Regions from separate parts of the Hydrogenimonas cancrithermarum genome, predicted to be linked through region 2. Evidence: riboswitches for the same ligand, from Rfam matches in the RefSeq annotation. Region 2 holds a riboswitch; the other holds the start of a gene.
What was found. Region 2 has a riboswitch for cyclic di-GMP ahead of QUD54_RS09710 (hypothetical protein). Riboswitches for the same ligand answer to the same signal wherever they lie in the genome.
Positions count from the first base shown of each region.

Region 1: another riboswitch for cyclic di-GMP. It lies ahead of QUD54_RS00145 (hypothetical protein); the one in region 2 lies ahead of QUD54_RS09710 (hypothetical protein).

Region 1 is NZ_AP027370.1:23,290-31,573, reverse strand. Features, by position in the region: gene QUD54_RS00160 (TonB-dependent receptor) at 1-692, shown strand, start outside; gene QUD54_RS00155 (hypothetical protein) at 689-1,120, shown strand; gene QUD54_RS00150 (DUF1501 domain-containing protein) at 1,136-2,515, opposite strand; gene QUD54_RS00145 (hypothetical protein) at 2,522-4,177, opposite strand; cyclic di-GMP riboswitch class I at 4,369-4,453, opposite strand; gene QUD54_RS00140 (BatD family protein) at 4,485-6,023, opposite strand; gene QUD54_RS00135 (tetratricopeptide repeat protein) at 6,004-6,843, opposite strand; gene QUD54_RS00130 (vWA domain-containing protein) at 6,843-7,829, opposite strand; gene QUD54_RS00125 (vWA domain-containing protein) at 7,829-8,284, opposite strand, start outside.
Region 2 is NZ_AP027370.1:1,878,123-1,886,406, forward strand. Features, by position in the region: gene QUD54_RS09695 (MBOAT family O-acyltransferase) at 1-618, opposite strand, end outside; gene QUD54_RS09700 (hypothetical protein) at 847-2,457, shown strand; gene QUD54_RS09705 (DUF1501 domain-containing protein) at 2,454-3,836, shown strand; cyclic di-GMP riboswitch class I at 3,917-3,992, shown strand; gene QUD54_RS09710 (hypothetical protein) at 4,215-5,819, shown strand; gene QUD54_RS09715 (DUF1501 domain-containing protein) at 5,816-7,144, shown strand; gene QUD54_RS09720 (glycosyltransferase family 4 protein) at 7,262-8,278, opposite strand.

The DNA of each region.
Region 1 (8,284 bases), 460 kb from region 2:
GGACACTCTTTTCCGGCAGAGCGGGATATATATTTAACAGTGGCGAGTGGGTATCGAAGACATTTTTCATGTATGCCGACTTCGCACCGACGATGGAGTCGCTCTATACGAACCGATATCTCTACAACCAAACCGAAGATCCAAAAAACGAAGCGACTGCCGCTTTGGCTTCGAAACTGATTTACAATACAAAAAAAGACGCTTATGCACTTCTCGCCTCCAGAACCGTACGAAGAAATACGATCTATTTCAGTGGAGAAGCCATTACCAACTTTTCCGAACGCATGGTATACGACTCGTTTCTTTTCGAATATACCCACCGTTTCGACGCTCTGAATACCTTCTACTTTCAGGCATGGGGTCTCCTGACACAGTACAACAACGAACTTCCAAGCAAGAACACTTACGGATCTATCGCGTCTATCACCAATACCCTCGACAGATTCGACGTTCATAACGAAGTGGTCTACAAATACAATCCAGGGCAGAAGCCCGGGTGGGACCTGAACATGGCCGTTACCTACCATCACTCACGCCGGCTCACGTTTTTCCTGAAAGCGAACAACATTCTCGGCAAAGCGCTGAAAACCGACTACTATGCAGTCGATCCCTTCAACGGGATCAAAACGGAACTCGATGATGTGGATCTCTTCGATCGGCGTGTCTGGGCAGGGGTGGAGTATCAGTTTTGAAACGGATTGCACTCTTCTTCCTGCTGACAACCCTTCTTTTCGGTTTCGATCCCGCCAGATACAAAGCGAAAATCGTCGAGAATATCGCACTGATTCTGCTTCATCGCCAGGAGGTCTGGATCTTCACCGACGACCCCTCTTTCAAATCTATTTTCAAATATGACCCGAAACTGAAAAAAGCTTCATCCTGCAGCAAGGCTGAATTTATACTCTCCCGCCGACTCGAAGTGCATAGAAAAGTCTTCGAACAAAACAGCTCTTCACAATTCTTTTTTGCAACGAGCTATCGTGACTATCTGAAAAACAAAGATGTCGCGATAGGTGCATTCTTTTGGCAGAAGGGGCGGCCGACACTCCTCTTCAACAAAAAACTGTTACAGCGTCACAACATCAGCCTACCGGAAAAATACAGAAAATATATCGAGTAGACCACGCTCTCCCGGTCAGGAGAGCAGATCTCTGATGACGGAATTTCCATTCGTCAGAATTTCCGGATTCTGAATGCCATACAGCCTGTAGATCGTCGCCGCGACACTGAATACCTGAAAATGGTAAGATGCCCCACTGGTACCGAAATTTTTTGGACGTGTGTAGAGCCTGGTCCCCGAACCGGTCACTTCCGTTTCGCCTACGATGCCAAGTCGGTTCATGTAATCGCCACCACCGAACCAATAGACATTCTGATTGTTGCCATGGTCCCACCCCAGGGAATTGTTGTAATTGACGTTTCGGCCGAACTCACCGAAGACGACGATATTGATATTGGATTTTCCAACCGCTTTCATATGTGCCATCGCCGTTTCGATCGCCTCCATCAGATCTGTCATCCGGCGAGTGTATCGGTCGATCGCATTGGAGTGGTCATCCCACCCGCCAAGGCCGGGGCTTCCCATGCTGACGACTTTTGTATGTTCATTGTGAATCAGAAGATTCATGGCCGTTTTCAAACGGGAGCCGAAGACGTTGTTTTCCGGATAATCGATCCCTTCCGGAAGCTCTATTTCGTTGATTTCATTGGCAAATTTTTCAAGCGTTACACGTCTTTCGAACGACTCTTTTATTTTACCTTCACGACTGTACCGCTGAGAGAGGCTGTCGAAATAGCTGCCAAGGGTCGTATTTGTTTCACGATTCAACAGATGCCTCTCATACCCTCCACCACGACGATAGGGGTTGTCCGAACCGCTTCCAAAGGCAACCGGTTTCAAGAAAGGATCGAGATTCAATTCGTCTTCCGTAAAAAAGGTCGACTCCCCCTCCATCGTTACGAATGGAATGCTTTTCCCTATGTCGTCCGTACCGGAAGGTTCGGAGACCACACCTTTGTGATAGAGAATGGATGCCAGGTTGGCGACGATTCCCGCGCCCCCTGCCGTCTCTTTTCCACGCTGTGCCTGTGAGGTACATTCTCCGTGGGCCTTCGTATCGTCGACCGTCCGGTAACAGGTCCTAAAAAGATTCATGTCGCCACTCTCGAGCATCCTCTGCATGGCATATCCGCCGGCATTCCCCCAGAAGTCGTCTTTCGTCAGTTTGATGTATCTCTCGTCATCGAGAGGATAGGGATTCTGGCTCATTTGGCTGATCGCTTCGATATTTGTCATATTTCCGGCCAACTCGGATGGGCCGCCGTAAAGATAGACAATAATCGTCTGGGCATCGTTCCTTTCGTAAACACCGGAATCGAATGCAATGCTTTCGTAATCCAGACCGGCACTTCTCAGTGAAAGCGGAAAAATCGATGAGATACCGAGCGCCCCCACACCTTTTAGAAAGTCTCTTCTGTCGATATGTTCTTCTTTAATATTGTGTCGTTTCATCATTTCCCCCTATTTCACCGCATCGAATCGATAAACAGTGTCGAGCCTTGAGATATAATCGAGCACCATCTGCGCGAAATAGCCTCGCTCTTTGAGATCGTCTTCGGGATTCCTGTTGCCGTAAAGGTCCAGCCAGCGATAGTTGTCGAAAGTCTCTCTATCATATTTTTCGTTGTCTATCAGATCCGTGAGAAACTTCACCTCCTCGTCATTCGCCTCCCGCCCCGCAATGGGCACGAAAAGCCTTTGAATGATATAAGAAGCCCGGGCTCTCTCGTTTCGATACCAAAGATCACTCCTATTACCGTTCTCATCGAACTCCGCTTCATCGATGAGTCGTTCCGGCAAATCCGCGAAGATTTTTTGAAGCGGCCATCCGTCGTCATAGGAGTGGATGGATGCATTGCGTTCATAGTTGATCATCACATTTTCACGAATCGTTTTGTGAAACCATGCAAACGACTGCGAATCGAGCGGGACTTCCACTTTTCGCCCAAGTTTGTAACGCATCGTCGACTGATGCATATTGTCCATATTTCGTGCAGCCACATAGAAGGAGTGGTAATGTGGATGCCACCCAAGCGCTTTGGCGGTTTGAAAAAATGCCTCTTCGAAAGATTTTGTTTTTGTCGAGTCGAGAAGATAGGCTTTCGAATAGACGATCTCTTTCAAAAGGCCGGGCCACGTGGCAGGACGGCTCGCGACGATCCGGTTTACCACCTCCTCTTTTTGAGACGCAGTGAAATTTGGGAAGTATTTATCGACGAGTCTGCGGCTGACAGAAGGAAGAAAATTTGGCTGCATCACCAGAGTACTGTAGAACTCAACACCGTTTCGGATCGTTTTCCCGGGGAAAAGGTTTGTGATAGGCTCGCTGTTTTCGTCGAGTGTCATGACGAGGGTGTTGGAGCGGCGATCGAGTTTCCAGTTTTTCAGCGCCTTTCCCGCAAGCGGGACGTGGGCATCGTTGAAATCCATCAAAAAAATCTCGAGCATTTCCCGACCGTTGTCTTCCGGGCTTCTGAAACGGCGCCAGTTCTCGTCGGTCATCATATGGGTGAATGCGACCCATTGCATACTGAAACCCGCATCGAAGTCGCGTACCAGATTGCCGTAAACATCGATGGTATCGACGGTATAAACGGTATCGAGTTCGTAGGCGGGAGAAAAGAGTATGGTTTGCGTCAAAACGTAGGCCGCCCATCGGTTGATATAGGCATGGCCGGGCTGAAGATGATAGAGTCTCGCGAGCATCAACGACACGGTCCCCGTATCTCCATAATCGATGTAGTCGTAGAGCTTCTCCTCAACCTCTGCAATCTCCGCTTCGCTGTTCGGGCGGTCGAACATCTCATGCACATGCGAAATGAAGTTTCCGGAGTGGATCGACCTGTTGAGTTCATCGAAATCGGCCCCATAAAAAAGTGTGGCATAGAGTTTTACAGCCACTTTGTACCTATCCGTTTCGCTCAACGCATTGAAATCGGCGTCGGTCAGTGGCGAAAGCCTGTAAGCATCGTAACCGATCGGTGTCGCTTCTATTGGAACACCGTAGAGCGTGGTGCTGGAGAGCGTGCTTTGGGCCGTTTCACCGCCACAGCCAACCATCATCAGAGCCGATACACCCATGAAGGCATATTTGAGGGTAGAAAACAACTTTTTCATCAAATTCCTTTATCTGTTTCGGTCGATTTATTGGGAATATCACTGAAATCCCTGATATGCCGTAACCTGCAGAGACAGGCATTATATGCTATTGGGCCGTGAAAATCCGATAGAGTTCACAATGATTAAATATCCACTGACGGTTATGAAGAGGTGAAGGAGAGTCTGTTTTACTCCCGAACGGTATTTCAGGAGGCAACCTGGCGATCTTCGGGCAGTGCCCAAAGACCCATGGCTTTCCGTCCCTGCTTCACAACAGGTTTGGCGATATTCAATTCATTATATGTCTCTTTGACTTAAATTGTTTTTAATCCGACTCCTCCGGCAGGATCTCCTCGAGTATCCGGACAATCTCTTTTTTGTCGATTGTATTGTGCCCCTCGGCGAAGAGGTTCTCTTCGAGCCTGCGGACAATCTCTTTCAGCCTCTCGTCTTCCGCAGCATATGGCAGGAGAAGCTCGAGAACCCTTTTGTCGTTTTTCGCACGCAGCACCGCCTCGACGATATCGGAGGATCCGGATGCCCGCGGCTTGCGCCTGAACACCATAAAGCCATACAAGGAGCCCGCACCGAACAGAAAGCCTGCGATCAGATAGATCCATCCATCGCCGCGTGTGCTTTCGCCGCTTTTTGCCGCTGCCTCTTTCTGTACCGATGGTGCCTCTATCTTCTGCGCTTTCTGCTCCGATCTCGTCACTGCGGCAGGTACGCCTCCGATCACTTTAATATGAAACGGTTTTGTCCTCTTCTCGACAAGTTCTCTCTTTTGACTGTCGTAATAGCGCAAAGAGAGCGCCGGAATCGTAAAATCATGATCGGCGATGATCGTGACCGTCTGCTCGAACGTACCGCCGTAACGGCCGTGTCTGAGTCGCTCTTTGATCGATGGCTCATCGGCATAGACGACGGCATCGGGAATCTTCGGTTCAAACTTTCCGATATCGTCGATATTCCCTTCTCCGCTGATACGGATGGTGAGCCGGACCGGCCTGTTCGCTTCCACTTCACTTTTGTCGACCGTTGCGATGATATCGAATCTGCCGTACAGCTCCACACCGCCAGGAAGAGGGTCGACCGATACCTGCACCGAATTCGATGCGATACGGCTCCACTTCAGTTTTGCAAAGAAACCGTTGAAAAAATCGTCATCGAAAAACGGGTCGTTCGCAAAGGGCTGTTTGATACGCACCCGCTTGGCGAGCCGAACCGTCAGCGGCCCGAGCGTGTAGCTGCCCGCCTTCTGGGGAAAGAGAAGATAGTGCTGCGTTTTGGTACGGTACGCCCCTTCCATCCCATCCTCGGCATCGCCCACCTTTTTGATCCAGAAATTGGGGAACTCCGGCGGCTGCAGATCGAGCTGAACGAAGCCGGCATTCTCTTTGTACTTTACGACCACGTCGAGCTTGATCGGTTCACCCACCATGACATGCGTTTTCTCGACGCGGATCTTCAGCTCCGCTTCGCTTCCGCCGGAAGAGTGTTTCGGGGATTTCAGAACCCTGATCTTTACAGGATCGGTCTGAAACGGCTCTGCGTCGACAGTGACCGTCAAGGCCGGGATCGTCACATCCTGCATCGGCGCGAAGGTGTAGCTTTTGACCACGCTTTTTGTCACCCGACCGTTGATGATGGAGATATTGGAACGCTGTGACGTTCCCAGAATGGGGAATCCCCCTACCTCACGGACGACGGGAAAGGAGACATCGTCGCCTTCGGCCGTTATGGTAAAAGTGACCGTGTCGCCCTGGGCGATCTCGTGCTTGTCGACAGAGAGTTCCACATGGCCCGCCAGCAGGAAAAACGGCACAAGCAGAAGAACTAACCACTTACCAGGGTGTCGTCTCATCCGAACTCCTTTCAGCCTCTTTCGTCGGTAGCGGAAGCATGAGCGTATGGATGCCCCGCCGGTTCAAAACTCTGTTCCATTTTCTCACCTCCATCTCGCTGATCGGTTCGTTGCGCTTCGGTGTTTCCATCATGGCACGCTCCTGTCGATTCGGCTGCGACTCTTTGCCACTTTCGTTTTTCTCTTTTTTTGCAGAGCCGCTCTTTTTGTTTTGGTCATTTCTGCTCTTTTCGCCGCCCTTGTTTTGATCTTTTTCCTTTTGCTTTTGAGCGTTTTCCGGATGTCGATCGTTTTGGCGATCGTGATCACTCTTTTGATTTTTCCGGTTTTGGTCGCCATTGCCGCTTTTTTGATCGTCCTGATTCTTCCGATTTTGCTTGCTATGATTGTTTTTTCGATCGTTTCGGTTCTGGTTCTTTTTCCGCTCTTTCATCTTTTTGAGCAGTTCGAGGTTGAATCGGGTATCATTGTCCTCTTTGATCTTCAACGCCGCTTCATACGATTCGATCCCTTTGTCGATTTCGCCCAGCTGCGCATAACAGTTTCCCATATTGTGCAGTTTTTCGAACTGCAGTTTCGGCGACGAGACGCTTTCGTAGAGTTTCAGCGCCTCTTTGTACCGACCCGATTTATAGAGTGCATCGGCTGCATCGAACGTCGCTTCTTCGCTTCCGGCTTTGGCGATCTCTCCGTAGAGTTCGGCGGCGGTTTCATAGTCACCTCTTTCATAGGCCTCTTTGGCCTTCTTCAACGTCACGAAGTCGAGCAGTCCGGCACTTGCAAGCGTTACCGAAATCATTGATATTAATAAATATCTCATCACTTCATCTCTCCTGCCGCACGCTTTGCGTCACGTTTGGGCAACGACGCGTAGGCTGCCAGAAAAAGCGCAATCGCGACCATCAACGGATAGTAAAAAAGTTCTTCGCGATCCTTGAGGAGACTCTCCTTTGTTTTGGTGGCTTTCAGACGCGACCGAATCGCTTCGGCCAACTGTTTCATATCGCCCGAACTCAGAGAATAGCGCATGTAAACCCCTCCCGTCTCTTCGGCAAGCACCTTGACAGCCGGATTGAGACGCGTGATGACGATGTTTCCCACACTGTCGCGTACGATACCTCCGTCACTTTTCATCACGCCGCCCTTTTCGGTTCCAATGGCGTAGATGAAGACTTTGATCCCGTGCGCTCTGGCATAGGCGATCTCTTTGGAAAACTCCTTTTTGTCCCCGCCGTCGGTGAATATGAGTACCGCCTTTTTATCGCTTTGGTGAAGCAGGTTTTCCGTCACTTCGAGCGGTGTGAACATGTCGGTGCCTCTAAGCGATACAAAATCGAGCCCCATATGTTCGACAAGGTACTTGACCGATGCGAAGTCTCGTGTCAGCGGTGCCACCAGAAAGGCACGCGAACTGAAACCGATCACGCCGACACGTGCATCGTTCAGATCCTCGAGCAGATCGAAAAACTTTCGTTTCGCCAGCTCGAAGCGGTTGGGATAGACGTCGTCGGCAAACATCGAACGGGAGATATCGAACGCCACCACCAGATCGACCGTCTGTCGTTCCACCTTGATCTCACCGCGCTCGATCACCGGCCGCGAAAGCGCAACAATGCCGAAAGCGGCCGATACCAGCAGAACCCCCAGCCGTACCCTTCGGCCGAGTCCGCCCCCTTTGGCCACCATCTTGTTGTAGAGTTCCGGCGTAAACCGTCTTCTAAGATCATCGCCGTTTTTTGTTCCAACTATCCACAGAAGAGGCAGAAAAAGCAATGATATTAAAAAATATGGATATAAAAACTCCATTATCTGCGCCTCCTTTTCCAAACGATCGGGAAGAGCGTCAACAACAGTGCGCCACCGAGCGGCCACATAAAGAAGTAATCTTTTTTGACATATCTGTTCCTTTCGATCTCGCTCTTTTCGAGACGGTCGATCGCTTTATAGACCTCTTTGAGCTTCGTGACGGAATCGGCTTCGAAAAACTTCCCGCCCGTCTCTTTCGCGATCTTTTCCAAAACGTAGGGATTGTAATCGCCCCGTGCCCCGATTCCGATCGTGTAGATTTTGATGCCGTACTTTTTCGCCGTATTGATAGCTACCTCGAGCGGCACGGTTCCCGCATTGTCCATTCCGTCCGTCAGAAGTATGGCAATTTTATGTTTTGCATGGGAATCCTTGAAGAGTTTCGTACTCATAAAGAGCGCCTCGTAAAGCGCCGTCCGCTGTGTTCCGGCGATGCCTACTTCCACTTTCTCGAG
Region 2 (8,284 bases):
TTTTTTGAACAGACCGATGGAAAAGATGAAAAGCCCCAAAACGATATTTTTGTGTCGAATGACCCAGTTATATTTCGATGCGAACTGCGGCATCATCTCTTTGTGATGAACGATTGGGCCGGCGATGAGCTGAGGAAAAAATGTTACGAAGAGCGAGTAGTCCAAAAAACTGTAATTTTTTTTATCGCCTCTATATGCGTCGACAAGATAGGCGATTTGCTGAAAGGTAAAAAAAGAGATTGCCAGTGGCAGTACGATGTGTTGATAGGGCAATGAAAGATCAAACAAGAGATTGAGATTTTCAAGAAGGAAATCGGTGTATTTGAAGTATCCAAGCAGTGCAAGATTGGCGGTGATTCCAAAGAGAAGCAATGTTTTTTTTCTCTTTGCGGATATTGGAAAATTTTTGCTTACGAAATTTCCCACCATAAAGTTGAAAAATACGGATATCAGAATGATGATGAGATAGGAAGTTTCCCACCATGCATAGAAAAAAAGAGAGGTTCCAATAAGGAACGTTTTTGCGGCAAGCGCCAATCTTAGTTTATGCAGATAGAAATAGAGAAAGAAGGATGCCGGCAGGAAGAGAAAAATATACTCGTAGCTATTAAATAGCATGCCCGCGATTGACCTTCATTTTGGAGTGGCTTCTTACTTATTAATATTATATCATAGTTCCGGATGGGTTATCACTCCTATTTGTCCAATCTGTCGTGAAGAGAAGCCGTTTGATTTGAGCTTGTTAATTAAAATGAATATCTCACCGATATACACATGGATCGGCTAGAATAACCATCGGATTCCAGTTTGCAGGTTTTGCCTGTCAATCGTTTGGAGGAGACTATCATGAACAAACGTATATTGAAACTTTTGCTCGTTGCCTTTGCCGTTATGGCGACGATGGCCGGATGCGGTGAAGGCGGTGATGAGGCTGTAGTCTCTACGGTACCGAGTACACCGATCGTGTCGCGTTCGACACCGCTCGAGATGATTGGCGACGAAAGTTTCAATGCGTTGAGTGAAGAGGACAAAATTTATGTCGCGAACAAGCTCTACACGACTTTCTATAAGGGTGTCGATCTGGAGACACTGAAGGGAAAGATTGCTTCGGGCCATTTTATTTCCGACTTTTACGCCACGTTACATTCCGACGACGTAGCGCAGCCGGATCTGGACAAAATAAAAAAAGATGAATACGAGATCGCGGATGGAAAAAGATTTGGTGGTCCTTTGACGGAAAAGTTCAGAAGTATCTACACGGAAATTGCGACGACGCTCTATTACACGAAACTGAGCAAATCCTACTACGATGCATGGATGGCTTATATACTTGATCAGACCATTCTCTTTTCGCCGGGATGGGAGATCGAGAGTGTGCACCCCTTCCCGGAGCTAATATCGAGCAATTACAATAGGTTGAAGGATGGGATTTCCAAGGATATGCCTATCAAGAAGATCGCTTATGCGCACATGGTTTCTAAAGAGAACTGGGCACGCTTCAGAAGTTCTGAAGACAATGGGCGTGAGATGCTCGAGATATGGCTGTATGACTTCAATGATTTAGATGTTCCTTTGGCGGCCAAGGCACTGAAAAATTGGAGGTGGGAAGTCCGATATGAGCCGGTTAGCGATATGGCGAGAGATTATGCATATTATCACTTCAACGATACTACCAACGCTGATGAAAAGAATGCCGAGCCAATAGAGCTACTTGGGACTACTATCACTACTGGCGAAGACTTTTACCACGCTATCGTGAATCATGAGGATTTCATGCACGGTGTGGTGCTACGGCTCGTCAATATCTTTTTCCCCGATTATACGGAGGAGAAAAAAGTTAAAATTGTCAACGCTATCATTGAGACAAATCCTACAACTTTTAGAGATATTTTTGAAGAGATTCTTTTTTCTAAAGAGTATCTCTTCAATTCCAACAGGGTTAAATCTTACGAAGAGATATATATGGGACTCGCCCATAAACTCGATATAAATCCTGGGTATGAAATTTTTGGCTTTTTTCATCAAACCGGAAGACAGGTTTATGAGGGTGGTTTGGTCGTTTCGAAACAGGAAGCTTTTACGTACAAGCTTGGAAGAAGTGACAGGGTGCCTTCCGACTCCGACAGTGTTATGAGACTCCATCTCAATATCAGAGATGAGGTTTTCCTAAACAGAAGAGGTTCGAGAGGATGGAATTATTCAAATCTTCTTTCCAGATATTATAACGACGATACGACACTTAAAGGGTATTTGAACAATATGTTTCTCGATATTGTTGGAAGAAACATGACTGAGATGGAGGAGAAAAAACTTATAGAAGTTGCTACAAATGCCGGATGTGTAAGTGCCACCGGATTTGACAAATTTCCGATTATGCTGATGGCGTTCGACTATTTTTCGAGACTGAGTGAAGTTTATGTATACAGGAAAGTAGAAGTGGAAGGAGATGCATCATGAGACGAAGAGATTTTATAAAAACAACCATCGCAATGGCGGCGGCGACAGCGCTTTTACCCTCTTCTGCAGAGGCCGATGTCGTACCTGTGGATGCAAGCAACCCGCTGCCTATGGATCAGGTTGTGTTCGATAAAGATATATTCGACAAAAACGATGCTCAAACCATCATAATTTTCCTGAGTGGCGGGATGAGTGATGTTGTGGGAAACGTAAAGCATGTATTGGAGGACATAATACCCAACGATATGTCTTTGAAAAAATATCCAGATAAACTCATCTCTCCGACTGATAACGGTTTTTGGAAAGAGGCTGGTGGAGACTATTTGGAAGATATGCTCGTTTCAGGTAATCTAAATGTTTTCAGGACCTGTTATAATCCAACTGCTGCTTTAGCTCATGGAATAAACCAAAAAAGATATATGAATGGCAATGAAGCAGGTTTCAATTCAGGAATCGTTACAACACTTATGCATGTGTTGAATCGAAACAATGCAGTTTCGAAAGATGCTATTTTGACAAATGTCGCTATAAATGGTAGTGATTATCGACTGTTGGAAGATGGTGCAACTCCTACGATGCTGCCAGATTTTTTACGGCCTGCATCTTTCAATAGGAACCTTCAAAATGTCTATAATTATGCGATGACCTCAGATGGTTTGGTATCGGTGGGAGATACGAGTGCCACTGAAAAACTCAATGCAGCTAATTTCAGTACGGAGTTGACGGCTCTTTCACAAGAGCATAATTTATATGACGCGCTTAGCGATATTTTCAATCGTCGAGGTGAAATGAGTGATTTCCTCGATGAAATCGTCAATGGTGATCTACCTGTTCAATATCCTTCAACTGTGGATGGCACAAGGGTGGAAGCGGCAATGCGAATACTGATCAACAATCCTTCTACCAAAATAGTGAGCATGGTTGGAGGTTACAATGGATGGGATGATCACTCCAATGCTATAGAAAATCATACCAAGCGGGCTTCCCAATTGTTTGAAGCGATAAAAGTTGCGATAGATCATGCCGGAGCTGTTGGGAAAGATAGTATCAATATCGTGGTTTTCGGTGATTTCGGACGCAATTTGACGCTCAACAGTGCGGGTGGATGGGATCATGGGAACAACCAGGTCCTCTACTGGTTTGGTGGAAAAAAGTTTTTCAATCAGCTTGGCATTGTCGGTGAAACATACCTGGACGAGCATGTCAAGAAATATCGACTATATTCCCATCCGACTGACTCATCCTATCAACTCCGACCTTATTCAATCGCCGCGACGATCTATGCGCTTTACGGTGTGGAAAATCCAGAAGTTCTGACAGGCGGCGCCGGCATCATCGATCCTGTGGATTACACCGGGAAAACTTTTTTGAGGGGATGACTCTGTAACTTCGAATTTTCTTTTTTGAGCTTTGATTTTATTGATTAATGTTTTTTTAAGCTACAGATAATATAATTAGGTTAGATAAATGCCAAACCTGTTGTGAAGCAGGGACGGAAAGCCACGGGTCTTGTGAAAGATAGCCGGGTTGCCTCTTCTTTACAATGAGAGAAGAGTAAAATTTAGGAAATAGATACTCCTAATCCTTCCCTCTTTACTCTCCAAGTTTGACATAATCTGAATGTTGTTTTCATAAATAGAAGTGAAAAGTTTGTTAATGAAAATGAATTTTTCACCGATATGCGGATAGATGTACTATACTAGCCGTCGGATTTTAACCAACAGGTTTTGCCTGTCAATCGTTTGGAGGAGACTATCATGAACAAACGTATATTAAAACTTTTACTCGTTGCCTTCGCCGTTATGGCGACGATGAGTGGATGCGGAGGAAGCGGTAGTGAAGAGGCTGTAGTCTCTACGGTACCGAGTACGCCGATCGTGTCGCGTTCGACACCGCTCGAGATGATCGATGACGAAAGCTTCAATGCACTGAGTGAAGAGAACAAAGTTTATGTGGCGAAGAAACTTTATGGAACACTCTTCAAAGGGGTCGATATCGGCACCCTCGAAGAAGAGATCTCTACGGGAAAGTTTATTTCGAATTTTCATACGAGACTCTACAGTAAAGTTGCACAACCCGATGCGGACAAGATACTGGTCGATACATCGGGCCCTATGGATGACGAGCTTCGTCGTGGCGATTCGATACCCGCCAAAGAGGCCTTGATCATGAGAGAGATCGACTCGAGGCTCTATTTTACGAGACTCGGCGACGAGTATTACGGTGACTGGATCGCTTATACGCTCAACCAGACGATCATGTTCTCACCCGCATGGGAAGTGGAGAGTGTTTACAAATTTCCCGAACTGATCGCCAGCAACTTCGACCGGCTCCGTGCGAGAATCAACGCGGACGTTTCGATCAAAGATATCGTGAAAGAGCATATGATGTCGGTAGAGAACTGGTCCAGGTTCAGAAGCCCTGAAGACAATGGCCGTGAAATGCTCGAAATTTGGCTCTACGACTTCAACGACAACGACGTCCCGCTCGCCGCGAGAGTGTTGAAGAACTGGCGCTTTCTCAACCATGACGGTTATTCGCATACCTACTCTTTCATCGATGGTGTAGGCGACGAGGAGAACAACGAAACGGTCGTCATTCTCGGACACGAGCTGCGGACGGGAGAAGATTTCTTTTCGATGATCGTGAATCATGAAAATTTCCTCTATACAGTCGTCAACCGCCTGGTCGGGCGCTTCTTCCCCACTTTCGACGAGAGTGAAAAAGAGTCGATTACGCAGAAGATTCTCGCCTCAGACCCAAAAACGTTCAAAGATGTATTCGACCAGATTCTCTTTTCCAAAACCTATCTGTTCGAATCCGACAGAGTGAAAAGCCTGGAAGAGACCGCATTCGGGTTGATGCATACGGCCGGTTACAATGCCCAGTACAAGACATTCGTTACGACATATCAGCGTGCGCTCACCGCCGCCAATCAACGCTCGATGACCTATAAACTCGGGCGCGAAGACAAGGTGCCGGTCGATACCGTCAGCATGGCGGAGTATTACAAATATATCCGCGAGTACATCGTGCTTAACCGTGACGAGTCCGCCAATTATTCAGGAGACGATGGGATCGATCTCGGTGCCATCTCCGAACGATACGACGCATCGGATATGCGGAGCTATCTGAATGGAATCTTCCTCGACTTTCTCGGAAGGGAGCCGACGGATCGGGAGTTTACCCTCCTTTCGGAATATTTCGAAAACAAGGTGACCTATCAGGACAAGCGGTTGGGAGATTTGAACGAGCCTACGAGCAGAGCCTACATCGTCATGATCACGCTGGACTATATAACCCGTCTTAGCGAGTTCTATCAGTACAGAAAAATCACGGATACCGAAGGGGGTGTGCAATGAAACGACGTACATTTTTGAAAACGAGTCTGAGTTTGGCGGCGATCGCCGGCCTGAATCCCTCTTTGTTCGCGGAGACAGGGGTACCCTTGCCGCTGGAAGCGGTCGATTTCGATGCAGGTTCGGATGCCCAGACCATCGTCATCTACCTGATGGGCGGAATGGGCGATATCATCGGCAATATGACCAATTTCGACCAGATCGTCGATGAAAATCTTTCGCAGATTGCTTATCCGATGGACAAGTTCACGAAAACGGCCGACGGATTCTGGCGCGAAGCGGGCGGAGAGTATATCCAGTCGATGCTCGACGAGGGGAATCTGACGGTATTCAGGACATGCGAACAGACGGACGTTCTCAAAGCGCACAAGCTCAACCAGGTGCGTTTCATGCACGGCAACGACCAGGGGTATGAATCGGGAATCGTAACGACATTGATGCATGTGCTCGGCCGCTTCAATGCCGTGCCGGAAGATGCCTTCATGACCAACGTCTCTTTCGTCGACAGCAATTTTGAACTGCTGACCGACAATGCCGTCTCTTCCGGGCTCCCTTCCCATCTCAAACCGGTCTCTTTCGGCCTCTCGGTCAAAAACCCATTCGCGAGAAAAGCGGGCCTTCTCTATCAGGACGACGATTTGCTCGACAGGCTCAGCTTCGAGATGAACGCGAGAGCGGGAAACAACGCCAAAATCGGCCGAATGTTCTCTTCGAGAGAGGATCTCGAAGCGTTTATGGAAAATCTGGCTTCCTCTTCGCTTCCTTCCGGTATCGACTATACGATCGGGGGAACCTACGACAAGTTCAATTTTGGAAAACAGCTCGAAGTCGCGATGCGGATACTCGTGGAAAACCCCGATACGAAAGTGGTTTCGATGACGACGGAGTCGTGGGACGACCATTCGAACGCGATCGCCCAGCATACCGACAGAGGCTACCACCTCTTCAGGGCGGTCCATATGGCGATGGAGCACGCCAAAGCGCTGGGCAACGAGAACATCAACATCGTTCTCTTCGGAGATTTCGGACGCAATCTGAACATCAACAGTGCCTACGGATGGGACCACGGGAACAACCAGTGCGTCTATTTCATCGGTGGGAAAAAACATTTCAACCATCGGGGTATCGTAGGAGAGACGGTGCTGGACGAGACCATGCTCTCGATGGGAAGGATCTACACCACGCCGGCACCGGGATCCTACAAGTTCGAACCCTACGCCATCGCTTCCACGCTATACAAACTTTACGGCGTCAAAAACCCGGAAGTGCTTACAGGCGGCAGAAAAGCGATAGGGGACGAGCTGGATGTTCCCTTTTTGAAAGGGTGACGTTTGCCGTGTTCCGCTTTGGAGCACGGCAAACCTTCATCGCAACTTCATCAATACCTGCGAATTCAAAGACAAAACAAATACTGAAAAATCGATTCAAAATCATAAAAACGCCTCTTACCGCTTTACCTTCTTTCTGCGTTTTATCCTCTGGTCGAAAAGATTCAAGAAAATAAAAAAGAGTATGCCGAATAGAATGAGGGATAGAAAATTGTCCGAATGTCTGAGCTGCACGCCGATGATGGTAAAGGCTATCTGTATATAGACGAGCAGGATGGTCGTGTAGGGAACGTCTTCGTATCGGTTGTAGAGAATGTGGTGCATATGTGTCTTGTCCGCGGAGAAGGGGGAGAGGCCGCGCTGTATTCTTCTTGTCATCACGATAAAGGTATCCAGAACCGGCAGGACGACGATGAACAAAACGGCGGTGGGCTCGATGAACTCCATGGCTCGAACTGCCAGGATCGAAATGACGAATCCGAGTGTCAGGGAGCCGCTGTCGCCCATGAAGACCTTCGCCGGATGCCAGTTGAAAATCAAAAAAGCCGCGACGGCGGCCATGAAGACGGATGAAAGCATGATCATGAGCTCGTCGTGGTTGACATAGCCGATCCACAAAAACGCCCCCATCATCACCATGGAGATCATACCAGCGAGCCCGTCGAGCCCGTCGGTGAGGTTCAATGCATTAGTGAAGCCCGCCATGGCGAAGATGGTAAAAGGGACCGCGATGTAGAGAGGAAGATCGATCTTGAACCCCATATAGTTGCCAAGCGTTTTGATATAGAGGTCATTGACACACAGGAGCATGATGGCGAGGATAATGAAGAGGAATTTCAGTTTTGGAGAGAGCCCTTTGCGATCGTCCAGAAGGCCGGCTGCAAATACGATGGCAACAGCCGCATAGACATAGTAGTATTGTTGCAAGTGGTTGATGTTCCAAAGAAGGGCTACGAGAGAGATAACGAGCGAGACGCCGACGAAACATATGCCCGCCCCACGCGGTATGGGGGAGGTGTGCATACTGCGTTCATTCGGAGCGTCTATGAATCCCAACCGGGGTGCGGATTTGATGAAAACCGCAATGCATAAAATCGTCGCGACAAAAGTTACAAGCATCAAAACGAATATCATGAAATA